DNA from 4 places in the Paenibacillus sp. FSL P4-0184 genome. Region 4 is predicted to be linked to each of the others. Evidence: riboswitches for the same ligand, from Rfam matches in the RefSeq annotation. Region 4 holds a riboswitch; each other region holds the start of a gene.
The links. A riboswitch is a leader RNA that binds a small molecule or an ion and turns the genes downstream of it on or off. The one in region 4 is predicted to bind cyclic di-GMP.

Region 1 (3,839 bases), 1.9 Mb from region 4:
GCTTTAGCTCCGTAGTCTCCTGAGAGATTCGTGAAGTGGTTCAGACCACTGTTTACATTGTCTTTCATAAGTGGTGACCTCCTAATTTAGGTTCAAAGTACGGTGAGCAGTCGGAGGGACCTCATCACGATCTGTTAGCAGTTCAATGACGGCAACACGGTTGATGGCAACAGCGTCCTTGATGGCTGTTTCGAACTCCTCCGCTGTCTCACATTTGTAACCCTTAGCACCTAGTGATTCTGCGAATTTCACAGCGTCCATAGGGACTTCGTAGATAGTTCCGTCAATACGTCCTGTAGTTTTTTCCATACCTTTTAGAGCCATATCTAGCTGTTTATTATTCACAACAATGAATATGACAGGAATATCCTTGCAGACAGCAGCGTTAATCTCTGCGCCTAGCATCATAAAGCAGCCATCTCCTGTAATGCAGAAAATCGTTTCTTCTGGAGCAGCAACCTTTGCACCAATCGCCATCCCGATGGAATTACCCATGCAAGCAAAGTAAGCATCGAAAACAAAACTGCCCGGTTTCTTAACCTTGTACCATTTCGCAGCATGGAAACCGTGACTTCCATCATCAACAAAGACTGTGCTGTTATAAGGAATCAAATCACTCATCGTACTCAAGACCGATGCAAGTGAAAGGTTTGGTAAAATCGGAGGCTCTTCGGTATAATCGGAATTTGTCGGTGCTTCGCGTTTTGTGATATTGTTCGTGTCAATATTATTGAGATAGTAAACTAGATTGTCGCGTAGATCTCCAGTCACTGGAATCGTTTTAGAGAACAATATTTTTCCGACAAAAGTCGGATCGCTATCAAACTGAATTAATGTTGCAGGATGATTTTCCCTTTTAAGATTACAAATAGTCATATCACTTAAACGTGACCCGAGAACGATAAATAGATCACTTTGATTCAGCAAGTCATCCCCATGGGTACAACCGCCTACTCCAATTGGACCGTGATAGAGTGGATGATCCCAAGCTATAGCCCCTTTACCACCTGGAGATGTAACTACAGGAATATTAAATGTTTCCGCTAATTGAATTAGCTCACTATGTGCTCCTGAGCGGTTAACGCCCTTACCTGCGATAATTATTGGATTCTTAGAGTTATTTATAGCATCAAGTACACGGTCGATATTAGCATGGCTAACCAGTGATTCGCGTTCAGGGATTACAATATTACATTCCTCTAGCAATTCCGTTTGTACATCAAAAGGAATACAAAGGTGAACTGGACCACGATTACCGCTCAAAGCAATGGATATGGCATGATTAAAGATTGTGTTAAAGTGATCTCCACGTTCAATAAGCTTGCTATATAAGGTGGCAGGTCTAAACATATCAGCTAAATCAGCTAGAAAAGAGGTAGAGTCCTGACATTGGGGAATTCCAAGCTCTTTAATAGATTGATGGCCAGTAATAAATAGGACAGGTAGGTTGTTAGCCTTAGCATGTGCTGCTGCAGTTAATAGGTTTGTTCCACCAGGACCTGAAGTACCAAAAGCTACACCTAGTTTTCCAGTTTTAAGCGCATACCCGGCTGCTTCGAAGCCGGAACTGGACTCATGTCTCCCAGGAATAAATTCAATACCGTAATCTACCATTTTAAGAACAATAGGACAAATGGATTTCCCGATAATACCAAAGGAATGGGTAACACCTAGGTTCCGTAGTGCTTCCGACATGTAATCTGCGACTGTCTTCAAAAAATACACCTCACAAGTTGATTGTTATTTTAAAATCAAACATTAGAAAACCTGTGCTCTGAATTAGGGCACAGGTTGGTGGCATAAATCGCCATAGAGACTGAACAATTGTTCAGTCGTTTTGGTTTTCTGCAACCTGGCAGTCATGGCCTCTGATTAAAAAAATGAGGCTGTAGATCCATGGTTTTGCGTCATCCTCTTTCGAAGATTTTGCCAATATTAATTTTAAAATTTATAAGAAGAATTTTCCTTTACAATATATTCCTAGAGAACCTTTGTCAATATATTTTCGCAAATTAACTCGAATTTTGACGAAAGTATTGTCCAACCTATGAAATAATAGATATAAAAAAACTCCCCCTAAGTCAAAACTTAGGAGGAGTTTTTGGACTTGTTTATATGATTTGCAAGTGACTTAAAACTTGAAAATATGGATAGTCTTCTGTAGATTAAACACAGCCTGTGTCATTTTCTCAGTTTCTTCAGCAACAGACTGCAGGGCATTAATTTGTTCATTCATAGCGGCGGATACTTCCTCGGTGCCGGCAGCGGTTTGCTGTGTGATCGCAGAGATATTCTCTATTGCACTTGAGATTTTCAAGGCACTTTCCAACATCAGATCACTTTCAGCAGAGAAGGAAGAGATTTGCTCGGTAATATACTGCACACTTTGCACAATTTGAGCAAAGATATGAGCAGATTGAGTGATCATCTCATTCTGTACCTGTACGACTTCTTCGTTGATAGCGATATTGTCAATCGCTTGTTTGATATCAGTTTCGATGCTCCGAACTAAGCCAAAGACTTCCTTCGTTGAAGCCGTTGATTCCTCGGCAAGTTTACGAACCTCCTGTGCGACTACAGCAAATCCTCGACCATGCTCTCCGGCGCGTGCTGCTTCGATGGAGGCATTCAGCGATAAGAGGTTGGTCTGCTCAGCGATCTCTGTGATGGTTTTTGTAATCATCGTAATTCCGCGAGCATTATGAGACAGGGCTTCGATAGTATCAGCTACTTTTTGAGTAGCCTGGATGTTTTTGCGCATGCCTTCAGCTTGAGTATCAACGGACTGCCGTCCTTGTTCAACTAGTTCTAATGTATGTATTGAACGTCTGTTCATTTCTTTCGTTGAGTTCGTATAATTGGATACTTTATTCTCAATATCTTTAATAGATTCTGTCATTTCAGCGATATCCGTAGATATTTCATTTGCACCAAGAGCTAGCTCGTTAGACGAAGAGGCTACCTGTGCCATGACAATTTTCAAATTCTGATTCTTATCTTCGATTCCACGGCTTGCATCCATAACTTGACGAGTGATTTGTGATGCTTCTGTCAAAATCTTCTTGAGCTTGTCAATCATAGTATTAAAGGAACGACTTACGTCCCCCATAGACCCGTTCTCATCGGCTCTACTAGTAAAATCCCCTTTTGAAATACTATGAGATACATTCGCGATGTCATCAAAAGAAGATGTAAGCGTTCTCTCGATAAAGCGGGCCACTGGGAAGGTTAGAGCAGCAAGAACAACGATTAGAACAATACCCAAAATAATGTTGCCTAAGATCATAAAAGTAACTAAAACAGGAATGGCAAATAGTGCGGCAACGAGGTAACATCCGGCAACAATTCTTTGTTTTAACGGAAGTTTATGCATCCAGTTCATTGGTATAATGTCCTCCTTATTAATATTATGTATTGGTGTTATTATATGGGATTTAAAGGTGATTGGTCTATAGTAAGAACTGACATAAATCTTCTTTTCGGAGTAGTTCTTTAGATTTCGTGTCAAAAATCCTCATAAATAGCGGAAATTTTTGCGATAGCAGACTTTACCATCTCTAAAAGTTCTTGCGGTGAAAGTACAATAACTGAGGGACTAAAAGAAAGGATTATCCGGCAGGCCGACTCGATCGTATTAAATTCGGCATCTACGTTCACCCACTCTGCATTGCTAGTTGGCTCTATCAATTGGACAGAGACGAATCTTTCTCGCTGTAATTCTTTTAAGACAGATGCTCTAACCCTTAGCTTTACTTGATACTTCGGCAGTGCTGCTTTAAAGGCCGTGGTGGACTCTTCCCAGTACTGTTTTAAATCAAAGTCATCAGGTCTTTTAAACC
Region 2 (3,839 bases), 590 kb from region 4:
CTCCGGCGGTGAACCTGCCTTCTTCGGATACCAGATCAAATCGGTACTCTCAGGTTCGATGGAACCAGGGATTCAAACCGGATCGATTGTCGCTTTAAAACCCGGAGGAGATATGAATCGCTTCAAAAAAGGCGATGTGATCACCTTTAGAAATGAAGAAAACCTGCTCATTACTCACCGTGTTGTAGAAGCAACAATGAACAACGCTACTGGTGAAGCCATGTATCGCACGAAAGGCGATAACAATGATGCGCCTGATATGAACCCTACCAGTTCCACGAATGTTGTAGCTGAGTATACCGGGGTCACCGTACCTTACGTAGGTTACGCTATGAATTTCGCAGTTTCCAAAGCTGGAAGTGTTGTGCTCATGATTGTACCAGGCTTGATGCTCCTGCTCTATGCCCTGTATTCATCATGGAAGGCTGTAGCTGCACTCGAAAAGAAAAATGCTGCTATACTTCCCACCTCTCCACCTCCAACTGAAATACAGTAATCCGTTGATTGTCCGCTTCCGCTTACGAACCGGAAGTTACAATATATAACTTTTATAAAAAACCACAAAAACCGAGGAGGAATTTTAATTATGGGTATCAAGAAAACATTGGGTCTTGGCGTAGCATCAGCAGCACTGGGTTTATCATTGATTGGTGGAGGAACTTTCGCTTACTTTAGCGACACTGCAACAAGTACCTCTACATTCGCAGCTGGTACACTGGATTTGAACTCTGACCCATCTGTTATCGTTAATCTGGATAAATTGAAACCAGGTGATACTATCAAAAGAGATTTCAAACTGAATAATGATGGTAACATCGATATCGGCTCTATTGTTCTCAAAACAAAATACTCCGTTAATGACGTGGGTGGTAACAACAATGGTGTTGATTTAGGTAAATTCATTAAAGTTAAATTCCTGCAAAATAAGGACAAGAGCGGTAACATTATTCCGGATATTGTAGTTTATGAAACAACACTGGCTGATTTGCAAAATTCAACACCTGATCTCGTAGAAAAATTGCCGTTCATAGGCAATGAAGCATCCGGTATTAAAGCAGGTACATCTGATAGCTTCACCGTTAAGTTCGAATTTGTGGATGACGGTAAAGATCAGAACATTTTCCAAAAAGATGTGTTGACACTGACTTGGGATTTCTTTGCTAAACAAGCCAGAGGAACTGACTACTAATCTAATAAGTCTTCCATTCGAAGAGCAGCAGATTCTTATTCCGGAAAACGGATAAGTAGATGCTGCTTTTCTCTTTACAATAAACTTTGTCGAATTTAATGATATTTGCTATACTAATAACAAAAATAACGGAGGGGCGTCAGCATAGTGCCACAAAATATGGGCCAACGTATCCAGCATCTCCGCCTAGAAAAGGGATTGTCCCTATCTGAGCTTGCGGACAGAGCGGATGTTGCTAAGTCGTATCTTAGCAATGTGGAGAGAAACATCCAATCCAATCCTTCAATCCAGTTTATCGAAAAGATCGCCGATGCGCTTCAGGTATCCATCCACGCTTTGCTCTATGGAGAACCTAATGATGCTGAGGAGTCACCTTTAGATTCGGAATGGTTCCGATTGGTGCAGGAAGCTATGGCCTCAGGCATAAGCAAACGCGAATTCAAGGAGTTTCTGGACTACCAGAAATGGCGCCTTGATCAGAAGGATTAATATTCCACCTGACCTGATAAGATCCTCTTCTACTCATACTATTAAACATAAACGCCTTCGCCCTCCTACCATGGACCGCGAAGGCGTTTGAATTCTAGCAGAATATAAGGACCAAGTCTGAAACTTATAGATTCTTATATAAAGAAAAAGAGCACAGCGATAACTCGCTGTGCTCTTTTGATATCTAATGCTCTGAATGTATCACTGCACGGCTTGCACAGTCTTCTCATGAAAGAAGCGACGAATTTCATCTGCCTTTATGCCAGCCTTCTTAGCTGCTAATAATAAATGGACCCACTCTACGTCTAGATCAATGACCTGCTGTTCTCTGTTGCTTCCCTGGTTGGACTTGTCCAAAAAATCTCCTCCTAAGATTTTAGTCCCCAGGCAATCCGGCTGTCATAGTATTTCTACCTTAGACCCGCGACTTTGTGCCCCTGCCTTTCGGCAGGTTTACCTTTTACTGGACCCTTTACACGAAAGGATCTACTTTGAATATATGAAAATCGCTAACTGCAATAACATTATACTATACTAAAGTGGAAAAGTGTGTCGATTTCTGATTAGTTTTTCCATTAAAAAACAAAAAATAGAAGCGCTTTTGTGCGATAACTTGTCCTTTTAACACGATACTCGTCCTATTCATAAAATTAATTAAGCCGATAGAATGATACTTCCTTCCCTATTAGTTAAAAATAAGGATATTAGAATCATTTTAGTGGGCCTTAGGAATGGGTAATGAGAAGAAACAGCGTTCTTTTCATTAGAACAAGCTAACCCATACCATTTTGCGAACGTATTGGACGAAAGAAAGAATTGATTACACGTGTGGAAAGTAGCACAATAAGATGAGAAATGAAACCGCAATCATCACAGCTCCAGTAAGCGTTGACACAAAATGTCACGTATGGAGTTCATCCGTTAAGGAGGATGTATTCATGGCAGCCAAAGAGCCCTATAACGAATCCATTTGGAGTAAGTATTACGGACCCAATTTAGGCTACATTCAAGAAAGATATGAACAGTTTGTGAAAGATCCTTCCACCGTAGAGAATAATTATCGCGAGCTTTTTACAAATTCGGGTCCCCCACCCCTAACACCGGATAGCGAACCGGCTCCACAGCCTCGCATTTCGGGAGACACCGAATGGCTTAGAAAGGCAGTAAGAGCTTCCAAGCTAATCGCTAATATTCGTATATATGGCCATATGGCCGCTGATATTGATCCGCTTGAGCGCGATCACAATCCCATGGCTAAATATCTTGAACTCGAAACCTATGAGCTGACTCGTGAGGATCTGCTCGCACTACCTGCCACGCTCATTTGGGAGAATGCGCCGAATGATGTGCATACCGGATGGGATGCAGTTCAGCGTATGCGTCAGGCTTACACCAAGACAATCGCCTATGAATTCGGGCATGTGCATGAAGAACAAGAACTGAAATGGTTGAACAGACAGGCAGAATCCACAAGCTCACCAGCGCCTTTAAATAATGCAGAACGTAAAGAGCTGCTAAACCGCCTGATCCAAGTAGAGCAATTCGAAACCTTCCTTCACAAAACCTTTGTGGGTCAGAAGCGTTTCAGCTTGGAAGGCAATGACGCTCTCGTACCGATGCTGGATGAAATCGTACGCGCTGCTGCGCATGACGGCGCAGAGCATATTCTGATGGGCATGGCGCATCGTGGTCGCCTCAACGTTCTTGCACATATTTTGGGCAAACCTTATGACATTATATTTTCAGAGTTTCATCATTCTCCGAACAAGGAGCTTTTCCCTTCCGAAGGCTCTACAGGCATTAACTATGGCTGGACGGGTGATGTGAAATACCATCTGGGTGCAGACCGCGCTGTCCGTGAAGGAGAAACCGTACGCACAAGAATAACACTAGCGAATAATCCAAGTCACTTGGAATTCGTCAATCCTGTCGTGGAAGGCTTCACTCGTGCTGCTCAAGAAGATCGGAGCACAGCCGGATTGCCGAAGATTGATACCAGTAAAGCTATGGCGGTACTGATGCATGGCGATGCTGCTTTTCCAGGTGAAGGGATTGTTGCAGAAACACTTAATATTGGCAAACTTCAAGGTTATCAGAATGGCGGGACGATCCATATCATTGTTAATAACCGGATCGGCTTTACGACAGAAAGCGAAGACTC
Region 3 (3,839 bases), 1.3 Mb from region 4:
GCTCTTGTAGTTGCAGTTGTTCTTGCAGTTGTTCTTGCAGTTGCAGCTGCCTCCCCCGGAGCAGAAGCGAATCTTTAGAAAAACGTGCTCGCTTCCGGCTGGTACAGCCCGGTGCGCATGGATCATTGTTAAAAAGTAGTTGGTTAGGTTAAGAACGGAAAGGGAATTTGGAACTGTAGAAACGGAGTGTTCGCCTTTATCCTCGGATTTCTACCGCGAGAAGCGGTCCAATCAGGAAATCTGAGGATAACAGCGATCGGAAGTCCAAAATCCCTTGGAGTGGTTTCTACCTAACAAAGACATAGCTTTTAATACATTCCATTCAAGGAGGGTTCATTCTATGAAAATGGTACTTCTATCAGGCGGTTCAGGTAAACGGTTATGGCCGTTGTCCAACGACTCACGTTCAAAGCAATTTCTAAAGGTACTTGAAAGCCCTCAAGGTGAACCAGAATCCATGGTACAACGTGTCTGGAGACAGCTGGAGGAAGCGGGGATGGCAGAATCATCTTATCTGGCCACCGGCCGCAGCCAAGTAGAAATGATACAAAGCCAACTGGGAAGTCATGTGCCGATTATCGTTGAACCGGAGCGTCGGGATACTTTTCCGGCTATCGCCTTAACAGCTACCTATCTTTATTCAGTGGCAGGTGTTTCTCCAGCGGAGACGGTAGCAATATTGCCTGTTGACCCTTATGTAGAAGCATCCTTTTTCGATACCATAGCTATGCTTGAGGGGACCATGCTGGAAAGTGGAGCAAATCTGGCACTAATGGGTGTTGTTCCTGAACATGCCTCAGAGAAATACGGATATATTATTCCTACCACCGAAGAGGCGGGGGGAAATGGTTTTATGAAGGTGAGTCATTTTCAAGAGAAACCAGACCGCATACAAGCAGAACAGCTCATCGAGCAAAATGCATTGTGGAATTGTGGAGTGTTTGCCTTCCGCTTAGGGTACTTGTTAGATATTTTGCAGCGTAAAGGGTTGCCTTTAGGATATGAAGAATTGCAGAAGCAGTATAAGCTATTGTCTTCCATCAGCTTTGATTATGAAGTGGTAGAGAAAGAAGAACATATTGTAGTACAGCCGTATGATGGATTCTGGAAGGATCTTGGAACGTGGAATACGCTGACAGAGGAAATGAGTAGCAAACATGTAGGAAAAGGTTTTGTAACGGCGGATTCTGAGGGGACTTGCTTGATTAATGAGCTGGATATTCCGATTACGGTAATTGGTGCGAAGGATCTGATCATTGCGGCTAGCCCGGATGGGATTCTAGTTACCCATAAAGCTGAGAGCCCGCGGATTAAAGAAGTGCTGAAGACCTTTGAACAAAGACCGATGTACGAGGAACGCCGCTGGGGCCATTACAAAGTTATTGATTATGTGAAATATGATGAAGGCAATGAAGTGCTGACCAAACGGATTTTTATATCCGAGGGGAATAATATCAGCTATCAATTACATCGCAAGCGTAGTGAAATTTGGACAATCGTCAGCGGCGAAGCAAGTATTGTGCTGAATGAGAAAAAACATAATGTGAAGGCTGGGGACGTGGTACGTATACCGGAAGGAACGAAGCACGCGATCCTTGCTTTGACGGATGTCGAGTTTATAGAGGTACAGACGGGTTCTGAATTAGTAGAAGAAGATAACATTCGTATTACTTTAGACTGGAATGATATAGAACTACAACAATTCATTTCATAGGTCTAACCTATCTATTTAACCAATCCAAAATTTCTTGAAACAGGTAAATTGACTCAATTATCAAAAAAAGTCATAAAAACACTAAATATATCATTAATTGTCGTCGATACTTACGGTAAGAGAGATTATTTCTCTTAAATTGAAAAGGCAAACCTATCGAAAGGTAGGGACGCAAAGCTATAGGGCCTTCGAAAGAGTGGCAGCCTGGCTACCGAAAGGGAGATTATTTTGAAAGCTTACCGTACGTATCGATTATTTGGCGCATTTCTGTCACTCGTCTTGTTTCTGACTGCACTTCCGCTTACTGTTGGAATTTCGCCGTCTGTTGTCATAGCTGCTTCAAATTCTGGAACGCCAGTTACCCCAGGAGCCTCACCTGAAGCCGTAAAGCTGCTTAACTATTTTTACTCGATCTCAGGAAAAGGTATTATTGCTGGTCAACATGACTATTTAGAAAGTCCAGATGAAATTAACAATATGCTGAAGGGAACCAGCGGACAATATGCCGCTCTTCACGGTTATGAACTGGGCGCGATCAGCGGTCAGTCAGAAGGAACGATGACCTGGCAGCGTCAAAATGTGGTGAACAGCGCCATCAACTGGAATAAAGCGGGCGGGATCGTAGCTATGACTTTTCATGCTAACCTGCCGGGCACCTCTTATGACTGGGATAATGTGAAAAAAACACTTAGTCAGAATGAGTTCGATAGTTACGTTACACCGGGTACCAAGCAATATAACAGTCTGATCGCTGAACTTGATAAGGTGGCAGTCTCTTTAAAAAGCTTGCGCGATGCCAATGTTCCGGTGCTTTGGAGACCCTATCATGAAATGAACGGGAACTGGTTCTGGTGGGGGAAGAAAAATAACTTTTCTAAACTTTGGAATATTATGTATGACCGTTTTGTTAACGTTCATAAATTAAATAATTTGTTATGGGTATGGAGTCCGAATGCTCCCAATGTTTGGTCAGATCCTTATGCGCTAACTTATCCAGGTGCTGATAAAGTAGATATTCTGGCAGTAGATATATACGAAAATGATTACCAGCAAAAATACTATGACAGCTTGTTGAGTCTAGCCGCAGGCAAACCGATTGCGATCGGGGAGAATGGTGAAATGCCTAATCTGGAGAAGCTTCAGCAATCACAAAGTAAATGGACGTATATGATGAGCTGGGGAAAAATGCTTTACGAGAATAACAGTGCAGACACAATCAAAACATTTATGAATAGCAACTACACCCTGACCAGAGATAAATTAAATACTGGTCTGGCACCGACACCTAGCGCTGCACCAGCGCCGGCACCTCCCGAAGAAGATGGTGAGGCAGCCATTCCTCTTGCGAAGGGGCTTGCAGGAGAATATTACAACAACATACAGCTATCGGGAACAGCAGCTCTTACTAGAACTGATGCAATTATCGATTTCAATTGGCGGCAAGGATCGCCGGATGCCGCCCTCGGGATTGATCGTTTCTCCATACGTTGGAGCGGTAAAATTAAGCCATTTTATGATGAGCAATATACATTTTACACTACCTCAGATGATGGCATCCGTGTGTGGGTGAATGGGCAATCCGTGATTGATAGTTGGACTAAGCAAAGTGGTACTGAGCGTAAGGGGAATATAACGCTGAAGGCTGGTCAGCTATACGATATCAAGGTGGAGTATTACGAAAATGAAGGCGATGCGAGAGTCCGCTTGATGTGGGAAAGTGCTAGTCAAGCTAAAGAGACAGTTCCAGCAAGTGCACTTTATCTTCCGGATGTCTCCTGATTGATGAAAATTACAGGTCGATCCTTAGTGGCTCTGCGTTATTGCAGAGCTACTAAGCTATAGTCCTCATTAGGTCAGAAGACGATTGTCCGATAACAGGTATGTTTATTTAGCACCTGTGGAGGCAGTACAGCTACCGAAAGGAGGATTTATTTGCGTAAATATTATAAGCAAAACAGATTGTTGTTTACTATATTACCGGTGTTTATTATTTTTTCCTTGCTGCCTTGGGGAGAGGTTAAGAGTCTTCCGAAGGCTATGAGTGTTTCTTCCTCTCCTCCTCCGGCTATACCAAGCAATCCATCAGCTTCTGAAGAAGCCAAGCAACTGCTGAGTAATTTGGTGA
Region 4 (3,839 bases):
CTTGGTAAGCCCCTCGAACCGGATCATAGGTGCTTTACCTTGTTCCTCTGCTGTATATGGATTGACGATATACACTGTACCGCCCTTAGTCACTTCATGTGCATAATAACTATTCGTAGCAAATTCAGGAACGGTTATAATATTCTTACCTGGACGCAATTGCACACCTCTAGCCCAAACATTCCAAGCCGCCTCTTGTTGAGAAAAGACTAAAGAAGGTAGTTTATCGCTCGAAGCTGCGTCCACATAAACGTTGATTGTATCTCCAGGCATTGCAACGAGACCTGTAGGCTGGTTGTTCGTACCGAAACCAATTCTCAGGTTTTCCTGCGCATGCTTTTTCATATCTCCACGTTGTTCCGCCTCAATGATGGTGCCTTCGGTTTGAACTTCACCATTCACTAGCTTCTTAGCTAAATCCAAAGAATCTTTCAGGATTGGATAGAGCGGATGTACTTTTGCCGCTTCTTCTAATTCGTTGATTGCATTGGCGCTATTATAAGCAGGAACAACCGCACTCATCGTGCCATCTGTGAAAATACCATTTACAGCTTCACTTACTTTATCCTCTGTATAAAATCTAAATTCAGCCGCAAAAGGTCTGTTGATATTAGCTTTTGTGAACTTAAATTTTAATCTTTTAAACTTCGTCGGTTCGAATTTAAACTCCAGAAAATCATTGGTACTAATCGCGGTTCCGCTAGATACAAGTTGGAAGGTCTCTCCTTTACTCGTCTCTGATACATAGATTTCAAAAGCCTCTGGGAAGCCTTTGCGGTTATCTCTAGCCAGAAAAGCCAATCTATCTAGTACTTTCGCTTGCGCTAATTCAAACACGACTTCATTCGTGAAGCTGTCATCATTGTTTTTGTTCGTTTCCCAGTGTGTATTCGGCTGGTCATCGAGCATGTATTCCGGTTTGGTACCTGGATAGCTCCCACCGTTCACCGTTACTTTTGATACGTTTGAGTTGGGCATTCTATAAGCTTCGCTATAGGCATTTTCGTATGCTGTACCATAGCCTTTTAGCTTCGAAACCTTAGCCGCTGTTGCCTCTATTTGATGGTTCTCCAGAAGTACGTTTGCATTCTCTATATCTGCTTGAAACTGCGCGTTCAGTGGATGTGTCTGCACTTCTTGTTCTAAAGCCGTTAATTTCTCCACCGTATTAAATGCTGCGCTAACTTGACTCAAGGTATCGTCTGTAAATAAATTTTTCATTTTAGCGGATACGGTATCTTCTTTATAAAAAGAAAACTCAGCCGCACTCGCCCAATCTTGGTTAGCTTTTTTGAAGACAAATTTAAGTCTCTTGAAGGCTGTAGGTGCAAACTGAATCTCTACTACGTCACCTGCTCCGCCTTTATATTCTCCAGAGGATACTAGCGTATAATCGCCTGCATCCGTAGTTGAGCCATAAATATCAAATTCCTGAGCAAACCCCTTCCCCTTTGCACTGGATTGTCTTGCAGCGTATACGATTCTATTTAATTCAGTGGACTCATTGAAAACAAAGACAACCTCATTCGTAAACGTTGAACTGTTCGGTTTGCCCGTTTCCCAATGCGTACTCATATCGCCATCCATAGCCTTAGCTATAGGTGAACCTGAGTAGTTGCCACCGTTATTGGTAATGGATTTAATATTCGCAGGATTCATTCTAAAAACATCATTATAAGCGCTTAGGATAGCCTTGCCGTACAGATCAAAAGGAATAACTGACGCATTGCTGAATAGGTCAGCCTTGCTTTGTACTACAGTGTTCACTACACTTACCTTGCTTACATCACTTGCTAAAGCATAACCTGCCTCACTCGAAAAACTAGCTAACATGGCTGCCGATGTAGCGATCGCAATCATTTTTTTCATCTTTTCTACCCCCTAGATGTAATATGAATCTCTTCCGTGCCTAAAAATAGGCACAAAAAAAACTACCCCAAAAGAGTAGCTTGATTGCGTATAAAGTCGCATAAAAACTAAGACTTAATTTTTATTAAACTTTAACAAGCATAAACGCCTTCGGCGTCCTTATAAGGACGATAAGGGTTTAGGCGAGAAATATAAGACATTAAGTATAGGTGTATAACTTAACCTTTCTTATATTTTAACAAAAAGCGTAATACACTCTTTGGCAGCTGGCTGACAATAGTTATGATAACCTTAGTCCCTATAGCTTTGCGTCCCTACATTTCCATAGGTTTGCCTATGAAGTTTCGAATACATTACAAAGAGTAACATAACGCTACATCTGATCGCATGATTAATTGGTATGAAATCCGAATAGGTAATTGCAATTACTTTTTCTATCGTGATAGATATTATTTATCGACTATCCCGGAAGAGAGAGGACACTTTAGGACTGGAGGTCTACTTAACTCCCCGCACCAAACAAACGCCGGAACCAATTCCACACATCGCCCGTGATGGGAATTAATCCGAAGCCATGCTCGCCAACTGCGATTAGACCATATGCCCATTGGCCAATAGCTACTGCTCCCCCAGCAATTCGTCCTATGGCTACCGCCCCAAATGCCGTATCACCTATGGCAACAGCTCCCAACGCTTTTTCGGCTATCGCGATCGCTCCTACAGCCACTCCTGCAATGGCAATCGCCCCAGCTGCGAAGCCAAGCCAGCTAATTGCTATCGCTCCAAGGGCTAACCACATTCCTAGTGATATTGCACCCACGGATAGAACCCCTACGCTTATCGCACCTATGGAAATCAGGCCAACAGCTATATCTCCAATGGCAATTAATCCAACAGCTGTCTTCACTTGTGGCTTGCTTCCGTGACCATACCCCTGACCTGAGTATCGACCCAAATTGCTGCGAATACTTACCACCGGAAATGATGGAGACGGCCATTGATAATCAATTTCTCGTCCACCTAACCCTCTAGAATCCGCCCAGCGTGTGATGTACTTATGCCATTTCATATCCATCCCGTCCCCCTTCTCAATTACCTTAATTATACAACCCCGGGGGTTGGCTGTACTCAGACTCTGACCTGAAATTCACCTCATCCTCTAGACGGAGTTATACTCATTAGGATCACTGTTTGGGAATAGGATCAGGCTTTCCAAATAAATATCCCTGAAACAACTGATAACCACTCTGCTTAAGCCATTCAAAGTCCCCTCTAAACTCCACACCTTCTGCTAAAGGAACGGATTGGATTTCTAAAGCTTTTTCTAAAAATTGTTTAGCTATTTTCTGTTTGTTCAGATCGCTGGACACACCCTGAACATATTTCATATCCAGCTTCATGTAATGGGGTTTAAGCTCCAACAACATCTCGATCGTGCTGAAGCCCTCGCCAACATCATCTAAAGCGTATTCAAATCCCCGATCCTTGTAATATGTCAAAATAGCTTTCAAATGAGCGAGATCATCCACTTTCTCCGTCTCAACAACTTCAAAGACAAAAAGAGAGGGATCGACGCCTAATTGATTGGCCAGTTCAATGGTTGATCTTAAGCAGAACTCTGGCGCGTAGATCGACGTTGGGATAAAATTAATAAAGGTTTTTTTATTTAAGGGTGCAGCATATTTTACAGCAGTCATTCTACATAACCGGTCTAAAGCATATAAACGCCCACGATTCCGTGCCGCTGCAAAAATCTCATTAGGATAGATAAGGGACCCATCTTCTTTTTTAAATCTGGATAGGAGCTCGTATGCAAAAAGCTCTTCCCGTACGTTCACAATCGGTTGGAAGTGACAAGTAACTAAACCCTTAGTTATAACCTCATCAATCCACTCCATATCAAGTACAGTGGGTAATTCGGATAGAGGTCTCCATGTTTGGTCATCTATACGGAATTCAACCTGCTCCGA

Region 1: linked by a shared signal. The riboswitch ahead of MKY52_RS18365 (thiamine pyrophosphate-binding protein) and the one ahead of MKY52_RS09955 (NPCBM/NEW2 domain-containing protein) in region 4 are both predicted to bind cyclic di-GMP.
Region 2: linked by a shared signal. The riboswitch ahead of MKY52_RS07295 (anti-repressor SinI family protein) and the one ahead of MKY52_RS09955 (NPCBM/NEW2 domain-containing protein) in region 4 are both predicted to bind cyclic di-GMP.
Region 3: linked by a shared signal. The riboswitch ahead of MKY52_RS04435 (glycosyl hydrolase) and the one ahead of MKY52_RS09955 (NPCBM/NEW2 domain-containing protein) in region 4 are both predicted to bind cyclic di-GMP.

The regions. Positions count from the first base shown of each region.
Region 1 covers NZ_JBBORN010000001.1:4,199,964-4,203,802, forward strand. The annotation lists gene MKY52_RS18360 (carboxymuconolactone decarboxylase family protein) at 1-68, opposite strand, end outside; gene MKY52_RS18365 (thiamine pyrophosphate-binding protein) at 82-1,725, opposite strand; cyclic di-GMP riboswitch class I at 1,844-1,941, opposite strand; gene MKY52_RS18370 (methyl-accepting chemotaxis protein) at 2,132-3,382, opposite strand; gene MKY52_RS18375 (helix-turn-helix transcriptional regulator) at 3,505-3,839, opposite strand, start outside.
Region 2 covers NZ_JBBORN010000001.1:1,701,818-1,705,656, forward strand. The annotation lists gene sipW (signal peptidase I SipW) at 1-496, shown strand, start outside; gene MKY52_RS07285 (TasA family protein) at 587-1,189, shown strand; gene MKY52_RS07290 (helix-turn-helix domain-containing protein) at 1,349-1,678, shown strand; gene MKY52_RS07295 (anti-repressor SinI family protein) at 1,880-2,035, opposite strand; cyclic di-GMP riboswitch class I at 2,062-2,146, opposite strand; gene MKY52_RS07300 (2-oxoglutarate dehydrogenase E1 component) at 2,617-3,839, shown strand, end outside.
Region 3 covers NZ_JBBORN010000001.1:1,037,407-1,041,245, reverse strand. The annotation lists gene MKY52_RS04440 (sugar phosphate nucleotidyltransferase) at 341-1,714, shown strand; cyclic di-GMP riboswitch class I at 1,851-1,930, shown strand; gene MKY52_RS04435 (glycosyl hydrolase) at 1,943-3,493, shown strand; gene MKY52_RS04430 (glycosyl hydrolase) at 3,647-3,839, shown strand, end outside.
Region 4 covers NZ_JBBORN010000001.1:2,295,809-2,299,647, reverse strand. The annotation lists gene MKY52_RS09955 (NPCBM/NEW2 domain-containing protein) at 1-1,869, opposite strand, end outside; cyclic di-GMP riboswitch class I at 2,128-2,214, opposite strand; gene MKY52_RS09950 (hypothetical protein) at 2,372-2,944, opposite strand; gene MKY52_RS09945 (EAL domain-containing protein) at 3,054-3,839, opposite strand, start outside.